DNA from 2 places in the Kouleothrix sp. genome. Region 1 is predicted to be linked to the other one. Evidence: riboswitches for the same ligand, from Rfam matches in the RefSeq annotation. Region 1 holds a riboswitch; the other holds the start of a gene.

Region 1 (7,282 bases):
GGGCATACCAAAAACAAGCGTCAAACGAAGTTGATATCAATATTGTCATTCAGTTGTCACCGGAAAACTATTCACAATCATAGGAACGATCGTACAATACAGCCCATAGGCACACCTGGCCTGGTATCATCGCGCCCGACGCCGCGAGCTTGCGCGCTGGCGGGCGCCGCCTAGCCGACACGCGCGTACTATGAGCGACACCAGCATCAACCAGCCGCGCCTCGAAGAGTACACTCAATCGCTCCGCGAAGAATCGTTCGTCACGCTGCTGTATAGCATGGGCGTGTTTGGCCTCGTGCTGCTCTCCACCGGGCTGATCAACGTCGAAAGCATGCGCATGGGCGCGCAGATCGGCGGCGTGCTGGTGCTCACCTACTGGCTTGCGAACATGCTGCGCAAGCGCAAGCGCTACCGGCTGGCAGTGGTGCTGTTTCTGGCCGGCGCGCTAGCCGCGATCATCGTCACCTTCGGCTTTTACCCGCTCGCGAGCAACCCGTTCATCTTCTTCACGCCGCTGGTAGTGTGCATCGCCGGGGTGCTGCTGCGCCCGCGCGCCGGGTTTGTGGCCGCCACCGCCGCGATCGCCGCAATGATCCTCGCGGCGATCAGCTACGGCCAATCCAGCCAGATGTGGCAGCTACCATTCCTCGCCGCCGTGCTGCTGGGCTACCTGAGCGCTGCGGTGGCGATGCTGGCCTCGCTCAGCTTCTTCACCGTGGTCGAGTGGGCGATCGATAGCTACCACAAGGTCGAGCGCCGCGAGGCCCAGCTGTACGAGAGCGAGAAGCAGCTCCAGCGCGCGCTGCGCGAGCAAGACTCGCTCAACCACCGGCTGCAAGAATCGAACAAGCAGCTCGAAAACGCGCGCGCCGTCGCCGAGTACGCCAACCGCATGAAATCGCAGTTTGTGGCGAATATGAGCCACGAGCTGCGCACGCCGCTCAACGCGATCATCGGCTTCTCGTACATCCTTAAGCAAGAGCTTAAAGGCCCGCTCGCGCCCGACCAGCACGACTATGTCGGCCGGATCTACGACGCCGGCAACTACCTGCTGAAGCTGCTCAACGACATTCTCGACAACGCCAAGATCGAGGCCGGCCGGCTCGACCTACAGCGCGAGCCAAGCCAGCTCGAGCCGATCGTGCACGAGGTGCTGGTGACGGCCAGCAGCCTTACGCACGGCAAGCCGCTGGCGCTGCGCACCGAGCTTGCCAGCGACCTGCCGCTGGTGTACGCCGACCGCATGCGCGTGGCCCAGGTGCTGCTCAACCTGCTCTCGAACGCGGTGAAGTTTACCGAGCACGGCAGCATTACGCTGCGCGTCTACCCGGCCTTTCACACCCCACCCGCCGACACGCCGCAGGGCGAACAGCCGCCCGACAGCGGGTATGTGGTGGTGGAAGTTGAAGATACTGGCATCGGCATCGCTGCCGAAAACCTGGAGCTGATCTTCGAGGAGTTCCGCCAGGCCGACGAGACACTCTCGCGGCGCTATGGCGGCACCGGCCTGGGCCTGCCGATCAGCCGGCGGCTGGTGGAGCTGCACGGCGGCCGCCTGACAGTGGCCAGCACGCTGGGGCGCGGCTCGACCTTCCGCTTCACGCTGCCGGCCGTGGCCGACGCGCACCTGCGCCAGGCCAGGGAGCTGCTGAATACGCCACTGCAGCTTGAGCATCGCGCACTGGCCAGCGAGCCACAGCCGGCGCTCAGCAGATAGGAACACTATGGCAACTACGCCACACGCCGATCGCCCCACCGCGCCGCCCGACCGCCCCGAAAACGCCTATATTATTCTGGTCGAAGACGACCCAAACTCCTACCTGGTGATCGAAGAGCTGCTGAAGCACGCCGGCTTCAAGCACTTCTACCACCGCGGCAGCGGCGCCAAGCTGATCCAGCTGATCGAGGTGCTGCCGCAGATCGACCTGGTGCTGCTCGACATTGGCCTGCCCGGCGAAGATGGTTTCGCGGTGCTCAAGCGCCTGCGCGCGCACCCGCAGTCGGCCCGCGCGCATATCGCCGCCATCACCGCCAATATCATGCACCAGACGCGGCTGCGCGCCAAGGATGCCGGCTTCGACAGCTTCATCAGCAAGCCGATTCAGCCCGATAAGATCTGCGACCAGATCCGCAGCATGCTGGCCGGCCGCGCATTCTGGTGGTAGCTCCGGCTCCGCCAAGCTCTGGTTGTGTGGTACCCTGCTGGCCTCGCGGGGCAGGGCGCCACACCACGCAGGTGATCGACAAGTGCGCAGCGCCGTTGACAAGCCACCAGACGGCTGCTATACTGCGGCTCAACAATTGAATACCGCTCATCAAGAGGGGTGGAGGGATCGGCCCTGTGAAACCCCGGCAACCCCTTCCCAAGTTCTCAGTCGTGAGTTTTGAGTTGCACTTGGCTAACTCAGCACTCAGCACTCGAAACTCCGGAAGGAAGGTGCCAACTCCGACAGCGCAAGCTGGGAGATGAGGACAGCGTAGTAACCCTCATGCCCGCGCGTGAGGGTATTTGTTTGCGTTCAACAAGCCAAGGCATACATGTTCATACCAACTCCGTTATGATCACGTTCTTTTTGGTATGCCCTGCCCGGCAAAGCCTGGCAGGGCATACCAACAAGAAATTCGGGGGCGGCCACGCCGCCCCCGAACCCCCAGCATCAACCAAGTGATCGGCCGAATTTGGTATCACTGAGGCGAGGTCAAGCCACATGAGCTCAAAACCAACCTATCTCGAGGCGCTACGCTCGCGCGTGCTGATCTTCGACGGCGCCATGGGCACGAGCATCGACCAGTTCGGGCTCTCGGCCGAGGATTACGGCGGCGAGCGCACCTACGGCAACCGCGACTACCTGGCGATCGCCCGGCCCGACGTGATCGAGCAGATCCACACCTCGTTCATGGAGGCCGGCTGCGACGTGCTCGAGACCAACACCTTCCAGAGCACGCGCCTGCGCCTGGCCGAGTGGGGCCTGGCCGATCGCACCGCCGAGCTGAATATCGCCGCCGCGCGCCTGGCCCGCCGCGTCGCCGAGCGCTTCGCCGCCCAGGACGGCCGGCCGCGCTACGTGGCCGGCTCGATCGGCCCCACCGGCAAGCTGCCCTCGTCGAACGACCCGGCGCTCTCGGATATTACCTTCGACGAGCTATCGGAGATCTTTCGCGAGCAGGCCGCCGCGCTGATCGCCGGTGGCGTCGACGTGCTGCTCGTCGAGACCAGCGTCGATATTCTCGAGGTCAAGGCCGCGCTCGACGGCATCCGGCGCGCAAAGCACGAGGCTGGCGCGCACGTGGCCGTGCAGGCCCAGATCTTCCTCGACCTCTCGGGCCGCATGCTGCTGGGCACCGAGGTGCCGGCGGTGATCGCGACGCTCGAGGCAATGCCGGTCGACGTGATCGGCCTGAACTGCAGCACCGGCCCCGAGCATATGCGCGAGGCCATCCAGTACCTATGCGCGCACTCGCGGCTGCCGATCTCGTGCATCCCCAACGCCGGGCTGCCGCTCGAGGTCGACGGCGAGACGGTATATCCAATGGAGCCCGAGCCATTCGCGCGCATCCTCGGCGAGTTCGTGCGCGAGTATGGCGTGAGCGCCGTCGGTGGCTGCTGCGGCACGCGGCCGGCGCACATCCGGGCGCTACGCGCGGCCGTGGGCTACGAGCGCGCCCCAGCCGCGCGCCAGGTCGAGTACATCCCCAGCGTGTCGTCGGGGGTGAAGGCCGCCGCGCTGCGCCAGGACGTGACGCTCACAATGATCGGCGAGCGCGTCAATACGCTTGGCTCGCGCAAGGTGAAGCGGCTGCTGCTGAACGACGACTACGACGGCGTGCTCGACGTGGCGCGCGAGCAAGCCGACGGCGGCGCGCACCTGCTCGACGTGTGCGTGGCTACCACCGAGCGCGCCGACGAGCGTGAGCAGATGGTCGCGCTGCTGAAAAAGCTGACCATGAACGTCGAGCTGCCGTTGGCGATCGACACCACCGAGGCCGACGTGCTCAAGGCCGCGCTCGAGATCTACCCAGGCCGCGCGATCGTCAACTCGCTCTCGCTCGAGGGCGGCCGCGGCGAGAAGCTCGACCGCACCATGCCGTTGGTAGCGCGCTACGGCGCGGCCGCGATGGCCATGACCATCGACGAGGACGGGATGGCGCACACCGCCGGCCGCAAGCTGGCGGTGGCCCGGCGGATCGCCCAGATCGCGCGCGACGAGTACGGCGTGCCGCACGAGTCGCTGATCTTCGACGTGCTGACCTTCCCGATCACCACCGGCCAGGACGAACTGCGCCGCGCCGCGATCGAGACGATCGAGGGCATCCGGCTGGTAAAGCAGCATATCCCCGGCTGCTTCACCACCCTGGGCGTCAGCAATTTGTCGTTCGGCGTCGCGCCGCACGCCCGCGCCGCGCTCAATTCGGTGTTCCTGAAGCACGCCGTCGACGCGGGGCTCGACACCGCGATCATCAACCCGGCCCACGTGACGCCCTACGCCGAGATTCCGGCCGAGCAGCGCGAGCTGTGCGAAGACCTGATCTTCGACCGGCGCGACGAGGCGCTTGCACGATTCATCCAGTTCTTCGAGCAGAACGCCGCCGCCGTAGCCACAGCGCGCGCCGACCCGACCGCTGGCCTAAGCGTGGCCGAGCGCTTGCACTGGAAGATTGTGCACCGGGTGAAAGAAGGCGTGGAAGAGGACGTGGATGTGTTGATGGCGCAACGGCTGGGCCTATCGGTTGAAGATTTCAGGTTGCTCGTTGCAGGTTCAGTATCGGGTGACAGCGATAGCACTGTTCAGCCTGCAAACGTGCAAACCGCTCAACCGCCTAGCGCGGTGCCGCGCGGCGATGCCGCCGTCGACATTCTCAACAACGTGCTGCTGCCGGCCATGAAAGAAGTTGGCGACCTGTTCGGCTCCGGCCAGCTGATCCTGCCATTCGTGCTGCAGAGCGCCGAGGTGATGAAGAAGACCGTAGCCTACCTCGAGCGCTACCTCGACAAGCTCGAAGGCGCCACCAAGGGCAAAGTGGTGCTCGCCACAGTCTACGGCGACGTGCACGACATCGGCAAGAATCTGGTGCATACGATCCTGGCGAACAACGGCTACACGGTGTACGACCTGGGCAAGCAGGTGCCGCTGAACACGATCATCGAGAAGGCAGTAGAAGTTGGCGCCGACGCGATCGGCCTCTCGGCGCTGCTGGTGAGCACGTCGAAGCAGATGCCGCTGTGCGTGCAGGAGCTGCACCGGCGCGGGCTGAGCTTCCCGGTGCTGGTGGGCGGCGCGGCGATCAACCAGCAGTATGGCCAGCGCATCACGTTTGTAGCCGACGAAGAGCCTTACGCGGCCGGCGTGTTCTACTGCAAAGACGCGTTCGAAGGCCTGGAGACGATGGATAAGCTCTCGAATACGTCGGCGCGCGCGCGCTTCGTCGAGCAGACGATTCGCGACGCGGCGCAGGTGCTGCACCAGAAGCAGCGCGGGCGCGTGGCGCTGGCCGATCTGGGGCGCGCCACCCGCGGCGACACCGCGCGCTCGGCCGTGCGCCGCGACGTGCCGGTGCCCACGCCGCCGTTCTGGGGCGCGCAGGTGGTGAAGCGCATCAAGCTGCAGGACGTGGTCGACTGCCTCGACCGCAACGCGCTGTTCCGGCTGCAGTGGGGCGCCAAAAACGCCAAGGGCGCCGAGTGGGAAAAGCTCAAGGCCGGGTTTGAGCTGAAGGTGCGCGACCTCATCCGCGCCGCCGAGCGCGAAGGCTGGCTCGAGCCGCAGGTGGTGTACGGCTACTTCCCGGCGCAGGCCGACGGCAACGAGCTGGTTGTCTACGACCCGGCCAGCCTGAGTATCAAGAGCCAGGATTCAAGCACCGGCAAGGAGCATGGCTCTCGGCTCTTGGCTCTCGGCTCTGCGCGCGAGCTGACGCGCTTTGTGTTCCCACGCCAGCCTGGGCGCGAGCGGCTATGCCTGGCCGACTACTTCCGCCCGGCCGAGAGCGGCGAGTACGATGTCGCGGCTTTCCAGATCGTCACAATGGGCGCGCGCGTCGACGACCTGACCGAGGAGCTTCAGAAGGCCGGCGACTACAGCAGCGGCTACTTCATCCACGGCCTGAGCGTATCGCTGGCCGAAGCGCTAGCCGAGTACACCAACCGCGTGGTGCGCCAGAGCCTGGGGCTGAAGGGCGAGCAGGGCAAGCGCTACTCGTGGGGCTACCCGGCCTGCCCGGACCTCGACGAGCACGCCAAGCTGTTCGGCATTCTGCCGGCCGATCGCATTGGCGTAACGCTCACCGATGCCTTTCAGCTGGTGCCCGAGCAGAGCACCGCCGCGATCGTGGTGCACCACCCCGAGGCCAAGTACTTCAGCATCGGTTCGGCCGCCGAGCGCGCCGAGCAGGATGTGGGCGCGGTGGCCTGATCCGCGCGGCCTGAAGCCTACAGCCGAGCGCCGGGTTCTTCGCTCCCGGCGCCCTCGAGCTGGGAGTACAGCCTGGCCCACTCGGCGAGCGAGAGCGTCTCGGCGCGCCGATCCGGGTCGATACCGGCGGCGGCCAGCGCGGCCAGCGCGCGCGGCTTATCGAGCGGCGTGCCTATGGCCGCCAGCCCGGTGGGCAGCGCGTTGGCAAGCTTCTTTCGCGCCTGCAAAAAGCCGGCCTTGATCAGCCGCATGAGCGCGGCGGGCGGTACGTCGGCGGCGGGCTGCGGGCGTATGCGCAGGCGCAGAATGGCCGAGTCGACCGCTGGAGCCGGGAAGAAGCTGGCGGCCGGCACGCGCGCAATCACCTCGGGCGCGGCGTACAGCTGCACCGAGTGCGCCAGCACGCTCATGTCGCCGGGCGCGGCCGCGATGCGCTCGGCCACCTCCCACTGCACCAGCACCACCATGAGCGCCGGCGGCGGCGCGGCCTCGAGGAAGTGGCGCAGGGCCGCTGAAGTGATCGCGTAGGGCAGGTTCGCCACGACTTTGTAGCGAGGGCCGGGAGCCGGAAACTGAGAACCGCCCGGGCTGGGCTGGCTCTCGTTTTTTGGTTCCTGGCTGTTTTGCAGCAGCTGCTCGGGCGATTGGCGCAGGATATCGCCCTGCACGAGCGTGAAGCCCGGCTCGCCCGCAAACTCAGCGCGCAGCCGCTCGGCCAGGCGCGCGTCGAGCTCGACGCTGACGACGCGGCCGGCGCGCCGCACAAGCTCCCACGTCAGCACGCCGAGGCCCGGCCCAACCTCCACCACCGTATCGGCGGGCACAAGCTCGGCCGCGCCAACGATCGCGCCCAGCACGGCGGCGTCGAGCAG
Region 2 (7,282 bases), on a different contig from region 1:
GCGGCGTGGATCAGTGCCGCCGCACGCTGCTTGATCCGCTCGGCTGTTTCGGCCAGCGCGTCGCGCACTTGGCTGGGTGGCGCAGCCAGCGCGCGCTCGATATGCGCCTGGATAGCGCGAGTGACATGGTTGCCGAGCGGTGCGCCGGTGGCGTGGTCGAGAAAAGCGTAGCGCTGCGTAATCGGAAAGGTATCACGGTATGCGGCGAGTTCCATCGGCGCCTCCATGGATTGCGATACTCCTTAGGGTATCGCGATCCCCTACCCTTTCAGGCCACTATCAAGCTTACCTGCGACGATACTAAGGATCTTAATATACTTGATCATAATTGTCAAGTAAAATTTGTATTCTTGTGTTCAATAGACTTTATCGGAAATAAGGGAGCCAGGGGGGCTTTGCCCCACCAACAGAGGATTCTTGGGGGCCGCAGGCCCCCTAAACCCCCACCATTGTTATTTTCAATAAAGTCTAATAGACTTTCTCCCACTCTAAGCCGGTATGGCGCCGGCACCAGAGAAAGCTAGGCCAGCGCGAAGCCGCGCGCCTGCACCACCTGAGGCGTACGGCAGTCGGCAGCCCTGGCGGGCGCAGTTTGCACCGGATGGCGCTGTATTGCCGCGAGCCCATCGACGAGCGCGTCGACATCGGCGAAGTCGTTGTAGATCGTGAAGCTGGCGCGCGCGCTCGAGTCCAGCCCGAGCAGCCGGTGCAGCGGGTGCGCGCAGTGGCGGCCCGAGCGGATGGCAATACCGCGCTGATCGAGGGCGGTGGCGATATCGTGTGGCGCAACGCCATCGACGGTGAACGTCACGACGCCGCCGCGCAGCTTTGCATCGCGCGGGCCATAGATGCGCAGGCCGGGGAGGGCGCTGAGGCGACGCAGGGCATACTCGGTCAGTGCGCGCTCGTGCGCGTGTACTGCGGCCAGGCCAAGCTTGCCGAGGTACGTGACTGCCGCGCCCAGGCCGATCGCCTCGACAAATGCCGGCGTGCCGGCTTCGAACTTCAGCGGCGCGTCTTCCCATACAACCCTGTCAAAATCGACATCACGCGCGACATCGCCGCCCGTCAAGAACGGCGGCATCGCGGCCAGTAGCTCGGCGCGGCCGTAGAGCACGCCGATGCCGGTCGGGCCGAGCATCTTGTGCCCCGAGAACACCGCAAAATCGGCATCGAGCGCGCCAACGTCCAGCGGCATGTGCGGCGCCGACTGGCACGCGTCCAGCGCGACCAGCGCGCCAAGCGCGTGCGCCCGCTCAATGATCGGGCGCGGGTCGGTGATCGTGCCGAGCACATTCGAGACATGCGCAAAACTCACCAGCCGCACGCGCGGGGTCAGCAGCGCGTCGAGGCACGACAGATCAAGCGTGCCTTCGGCAGTCAGCGGGATGCGCTTTATATTCAGGCCGCGCTCGCGTGCCAGCTCCAGCCAGGGCAGGTAGTTGGCGTGGTGCTCCAGGTCAGTCAGCACGATCTCGTCGCCCGGCCGCAGAAAGGTGCGGCCGTACGAGTACGCCAGCAGATTAAGCGCCTCGGTTGCATTGCGTGTAAAGACGATCTGGCTAGCAGAGGGCGCGCCGATGAAATCGGCAATGCTGGCGCGCGCTTGCTCGTAAAGCTCGGTGATGCGCATGCTGAAGCTGTAGGCGCCGCGATGGACATTCGCGTATGTCGAGCGGTACGCCTGCTCCATGGCCTCGAGCACCGCCACTGGCTTCTGCGACGATGCCGCGCTATCGAGAAACACAACCGGATGGCCGTGGATCTGCTGCTGCAGCGTTGGAAAATCCTGCCGGATGCGCGCGACATTGAGGGGTGTGCGTGTACAGGCGCCAGTGGTGTCGGTAATCACGTGATCGTCCTTTCATCAGAGCGGAAATAAAAAACGCCCATCGTGCTGGACGACGGGCGCCCGCTGATGCGGACCAACAAAACGCCTTTTCCACGACACATGGAAAAGGCGTACATCAGCGTTCGCCTCTCATCTTCCAGTTTGCGCTGCCGGAGTTGGCACCCTAATGATCGAGCGGCCGTTCGGGGCGAGAGGCACGCGGGGCGAAACACTTCGCCACCACGCCTCTTCAGCTCGGAACGCCACGTTCTTTCCAGGGTTGCCGAGGCTTCATCGGGCCGGTCCCTCCACCTCTCTGGATAAGAGTATGCGCTATTCAATTATGCCGGCAATGATACATTACTTGCCTGAAATTGTCAACTTTCACCCCAGCCATAGCCTGCCCGATCATAGGCGCAGATGCGCGTTGTGGGCTCAATCTGGGGCGGAACACGCGCCGCTCCTACATTGTTATACCAATTCCGTTTGATTACTTGTGTTTTCTTGTGCGGCGCCGGCAAGCCGGGCGCGCACAGAAAAGAAATTTCGGGGGCGGCGAAGCCGCCCCGAACCCCCACTATAATCCGAGCGATCAGCCGGATTTGGTATTATGCTCGAATTGCAGCGTGCGGGCGGCAGTATGCCGCCCCTACATTGTGATCGGGAAAAAACAAGCGCAGGCAGCATCGGTATTCGATGCCGCCTGCGCACCATGAGCTGGCACCCAGCTATGAGCTTGTGATCCTAGAAGTCCATGCCACCCATGCCGCCCATGCCATCCATGCCGCCAGGCATTCCACCACCACCAGCGTTAGCCTCAGGGATGTCTGTGATCAGCGCCTCGGTGGTGAGCAGCAGCCCGGCGATCGAGACAGCGTTCTGCACTGCACTCCGCGTCACCTTCACTGGGTCGACCACGCCCTGCTCCAGCATGCTGCCAAGCTCGCCGGTCAGCACGTTGTAGCCGTAGCTCGTGTCGCCCTTCTCCTTCTGGTGGCGGCGCACGGTGTTGATGATCACCGCCCCATCCTCGCCCGCGTTCTTGGCCAGCTGCCGCATCGGCTCCTCGAGCGCGCGGCGCAGGATCTGCACGCCGAAGCGCTCGTCGTCGTTGTCGACTTTCACGCTGTCGAGCGCGCCTAGCGCGTTGATCAGCGCCACGCCGCCGCCCGGCACAATGCCTTCCTCGACGGCCGCCCGCGCGGTCGAGAGCGCGTCCTCGACGCGGTGCTTCTTCTCCTTCAGCTCGGGCTCGGTGGCGCCGCCGACCTTCAGCACCGCCACGCCGCCGGCCAGCTTGGCCAGCCGCTCCTGCAGCTTCTCGCGGTCGAAGTCCGACGTCGTCGTTTCGATCTGCGCGCGGATCTGCGAAACGCGTGCCTGTATTGCCTCCTGATCGCCGTGGCCTTCGATGAAGGTGGTGTTGTCTTTGTCGGACACCACGCGGCGCGCGCGGCCGAGGTCTTCGGTGGTAGCGCTGTCGAGCTTGCGGCCGATCTCCTCGGAGATCACCGTGCCGCCGGTCAGGATGGCGATGTCCTGCAGCATGGCCTTGCGGCGGTCGCCGAAGCCCGGCGCTTTGATCGCCAGGACGTTGATCGTGCCGCGCAGCTTGTTCACCACCAGCGTCGCCAGCGCCTCGCCGTCGATATCCTCGGCGACGATTACGAAGTTCTTGGTGACCTGCAGCACCTTCTCGAGCACCGGCAGAATCTCATTGATGCTGGCGATCTTCTTGTCGGTGATCAGGATGTACGGCTCCTCCAGATCTGCTTCCATTTTGGCAGTGTCCGTCACGAAGTAGGCCGAGATATAGCCACGGTCGATCTGCATGCCCTCGGTGTATTCCTTCTCGAAGGCGATGCCCTTGCTCTCCTCGACCGTGATCACGCCGTCTTTGCCGACCTTCTCCATCACCTCGGCGATCAGGTCGCCGATCTCGCTGTCGGCGGCCGAGATCGTCGCGACGTGCGCGATGTCGGCGCGGTCGCGCACCGGCTTGGCCAGGCTCTTCAGCTCGGCCACCAGCGCCTCGGCGCCCTTGTCCAGCCCGCGCTTGATCAGCATCGGGTTGGCACCGGCGGCGACAACCTTGAGGCCCTCGGTGACGATCGCCTGGGCCAGCACGGTGGCGGTGGTGGTGCCATCGCCGGCCACATCGTTGGTCTTGGTGGCCACCTCGACCAGCAAGCGCGCGCCCATGTTCTCAAACGGATCCTTGAGCTCGATCTCCTTGGCGACGGTGACGCCGTCGTGGGTGACGGTCGGGGCGCCGAACTTCTTGTCGATCGCGACGTTGCGGCCGCGCGGGCCGAGCGTGGTCTTGACCGCGTCGGCAACAATGTCGACGCCGCGCTTGAGCGAGCGCCGGGCCTCCTCGTTGAATTTGAGTTGCTTCGCCATAGGGCTGGGGAGTCCTCTCTGTGAATAACGCAGTCAGTAGTCAGTGGTCAGTGGCTAGAAGAAGGTGCTATCACCGAAACGCAATGCTTGCGATGATTTCAATGATCTTCTGAATGCTGTATTCTTACTTCTGACTATTCGGAAATGATGCCCAGAATATCTTTCTCGGATAGGATCAGGTACTCGACGTCGTCGACTTTGTACTCGGTGCCGCTGTACTTGGCGAACAGAACTTTGTCGCCAGCCTTGACGTTCATCGGCACGCGCTTGCCATTATCGTCCAGCCGGCCCTCGCCGACGGCCAGGATAGTGCCTTCCATCGGCCGCTCTTTGCTGGCGGTGTCGGGCAGCAAGATGCCGCTCTTGGTCTTCTCCTCGCGCTCCGCTGGCTTGATCACCACGCGGTCTGCCAGCGGCCGAATGCGAAACTCTTCTGCCATAGTCGTTGGCCTTTCACTTCTTCTGAGCGATCCTTGTAGAACCGATCAGATACAGGTTGAACAATCCGCGCCAATCGTTGGCGGAGGTACGAGCATCATCTGCGTCATCTGTGCAATCAGTGGATGATCGCTCTATGAGTGGGAGTTATACCGATGGCAAGGGCTGTGGATGCACAGGCTGGCCGTGCTGGCTGTTCCGGGCCGAGGGTGTGCCAATACGCAAAGAACTCATCGTGTATATACACATTCTAACACATTTCCACATAATAAATTACACTGTTATGCCAAATTGATTTTATAGCGACAATCCTTATAATGAGTGTGTATATACTAAAAGAACAAAAGGTGCAGTACTATGAAGATAACGCGTCGATCTGATAATGGGAAGAGCGGGCATTTACTGATTTCGGTGCCTGCCAGCCGGGTCGCTGAGGTCGAGTCCGCGCTGACCTTTCTTGAGGAGAAGCGCGAGCAACGCGGGTCTCAGGTCGTAATTGACTTAATCGTGCGCTCGGCGCTACGCAATGGATGGCGACCTCTGCCTTCGGAGGGTGATTCAACTACCCGCTAGCTGATGAGGGCGCGCTGCTGGCAGCGCCCCTGTTTCGCCTTTTTCTGCTCTTGCGCCGCTGGATAGTGCTGCTGTATGCGAAGAAATCGCCCCACGCGCACTAAACCTGCGCTGCCGTGTACTGCACGACTTCATCGTGATAGCAGAACCATTCCCGCTGGCGATCAGTGTCGCCGTCCAGCCGCACGAGGCAGCTATCGCGCGGCACGCGGAAAATCTCGACGATCGTCCCTGTCCTGTTCAATAGCTCGGGAAACGACCGCCGCCCCTGCCGAATGATGATCCGATCCCCGACCACAAGCTCGCGCTCTACGGGCGGGAGCACATGCGAACTGCCGGGTTGCTCCGGTGTATTTTGTTGAACAGCGGATAGCGCATCCCCTGCTGGTGGGCTATCGATGCGTGTGTGTGCCTGGGCCATGGTTGGCTTCCTCTCTGTATAGCTCCAATTTGGAGCTATCGTGACATAAACGCTTCAGTTCCTGTATATACATATTATAGCACAGTTTAATATTTGTGGCTTTTCCAAGATATACTATTGAAATTGTGTATATACAGATTTGTGAAGGGTCTGACCTGCCGCGGCAGTGCCTGCGCGCAGACACTTCAACGCGCGTCGATCGACGCCAAAGTTCACGAGGTGATCGATCTGGCGTAACAAGGCACACCAAGCTGCGAGGCGTGGAGTAGCGCCTCTGGGCACGCGAGGCGGCCAAGCCGTGCGCGAACATTCTATGTGACTGTAGCGCGATAGCGAAGGTGAGTCCGGATGCGAGAGGCCGTGGTGCCGAGCAAGGAGGGGGTGAAGATTGCGGATTTTCCTGTTGGGCGTGTCCAATTTCCGCGCGCAGCGCGGAAATTGGACACACGATGATCAAAAAGTACCGTGCTGCCGCAGGCACCATGCACGGCTTTGGGAAGCCGAACAGCGCAACTAAGTAAGCCCTAAATCGATAGACTTGCCCTGCTGCTGAACATGCCCGCCCGATGACTTAGATGTGTGCTCACGTCACGGCAACACTGCTCTTCACTCAGCCGGATGGCCGAACGGCACATCGGCCTGCCAGGTTTCATTGGTCAGGCGATTCACGAATGTGAAGTGCACCAGCTGTGTGTGCCGGTCAACTTGGTGCCCACCCCAGCGCCAGGGTGGGGCAAGCCGACCGTCGGCTTGTGTGGCAGGCATGGGTGTACGGAGTGGCCCCAATATCTGGGATTCGTCGAGACGAACGCTGAACGTCGCACCGCCATTGGGCGCGAAGATAACGAGTGGGTATCTTCCTGGCATTACTGTTCTTCCGTGTTGAAGAGGCGCAAGGGAGGGGCCTGCTGCCCACAGCAGGGAGGCGCATCTTGAGTTGCGCTCAGTATAACACGCTTGTGAGCTAAACGATAGTACTCAGAATTCTACTCCGTCGTGCGGGCGGCGATATGGCGCCTCTACATTCGTGGATTTGTGTGTATTTTCAGCGCGCGGGCGGCGATATGGCGCCCCTACATTCGTGGATTTGTGTGTATTTTCAGCGTGCGGGCGGCAGCATGCCGCCTCTGCATCTCATGGATTTGCGTGTATTTTGGGCGTGCGGGCGGCAGCATGCCGCCCCTACATTGCCATGCTCGGATTGTAGGGCGCAGGCGGTGATATGCCGCGCCTCCATTGTCACCGCGATGAATCAAACCAATCCTCGGCGCTTTGCGCAGCGCTGTTCATCGGCCGGCATCCATGGTATGCTGCATCAGCGTCTCGGGCAGTAGCTTGTGCCGCCTAACCCTGATCTGCGAGGAGTGTAATCCTTTCCCTTTGAAGCTACCGAAAGGAATTTGGGTTGGCAGATCATCACACGCATTCCCACGCGCCGGCGAATTATGGCCGCGCCTTTGCTATTGGGGTTGCGCTCAATCTGGGGTTTGTGATCGCCGAGTTTTTCTACGGCAAGGCCACGCGCTCGCTCTCGCTGGTGGCCGACGCGGGCCATAACCTCGGCGATGTGCTGAGCCTGCTGCTGGCGTGGGGGGCAATGCTGCTCTCGCGGCGCC

The links. Region 1 has a riboswitch for S-adenosylmethionine ahead of U0177_RS02670 (homocysteine S-methyltransferase family protein). Riboswitches for the same ligand answer to the same signal wherever they lie in the genome.
Region 2: linked by a shared signal. The riboswitch ahead of U0177_RS21885 (cysteine desulfurase) and the one ahead of U0177_RS02670 (homocysteine S-methyltransferase family protein) in region 1 are both predicted to bind S-adenosylmethionine.

Annotation. Positions count from the first base shown of each region.
Region 1 is NZ_JAXLWP010000003.1:712,318-719,599, reverse strand. Features, by position in the region: gene U0177_RS02680 (ATP-binding protein) at 191-1,717, shown strand; gene U0177_RS02675 (response regulator) at 1,725-2,165, shown strand; SAM riboswitch class I at 2,310-2,473, shown strand; gene U0177_RS02670 (homocysteine S-methyltransferase family protein) at 2,709-6,410, shown strand; gene rsmA (16S rRNA (adenine(1518)-N(6)/adenine(1519)-N(6))-dimethyltransferase RsmA) at 6,428-7,282, opposite strand, start outside.
Region 2 is NZ_JAXLWP010000026.1:33,375-40,656, forward strand. Features, by position in the region: gene U0177_RS21880 (aminotransferase class V-fold PLP-dependent enzyme) at 1-215, opposite strand, end outside; gene U0177_RS21885 (cysteine desulfurase) at 521-1,852, opposite strand; SAM riboswitch class I at 1,979-2,158, opposite strand; gene groL (chaperonin GroEL) at 2,576-4,234, opposite strand; gene groES (co-chaperone GroES) at 4,369-4,674, opposite strand; gene U0177_RS21900 (hypothetical protein) at 5,346-5,666, opposite strand; gene U0177_RS21905 (cation diffusion facilitator family transporter) at 7,072-7,282, shown strand, end outside.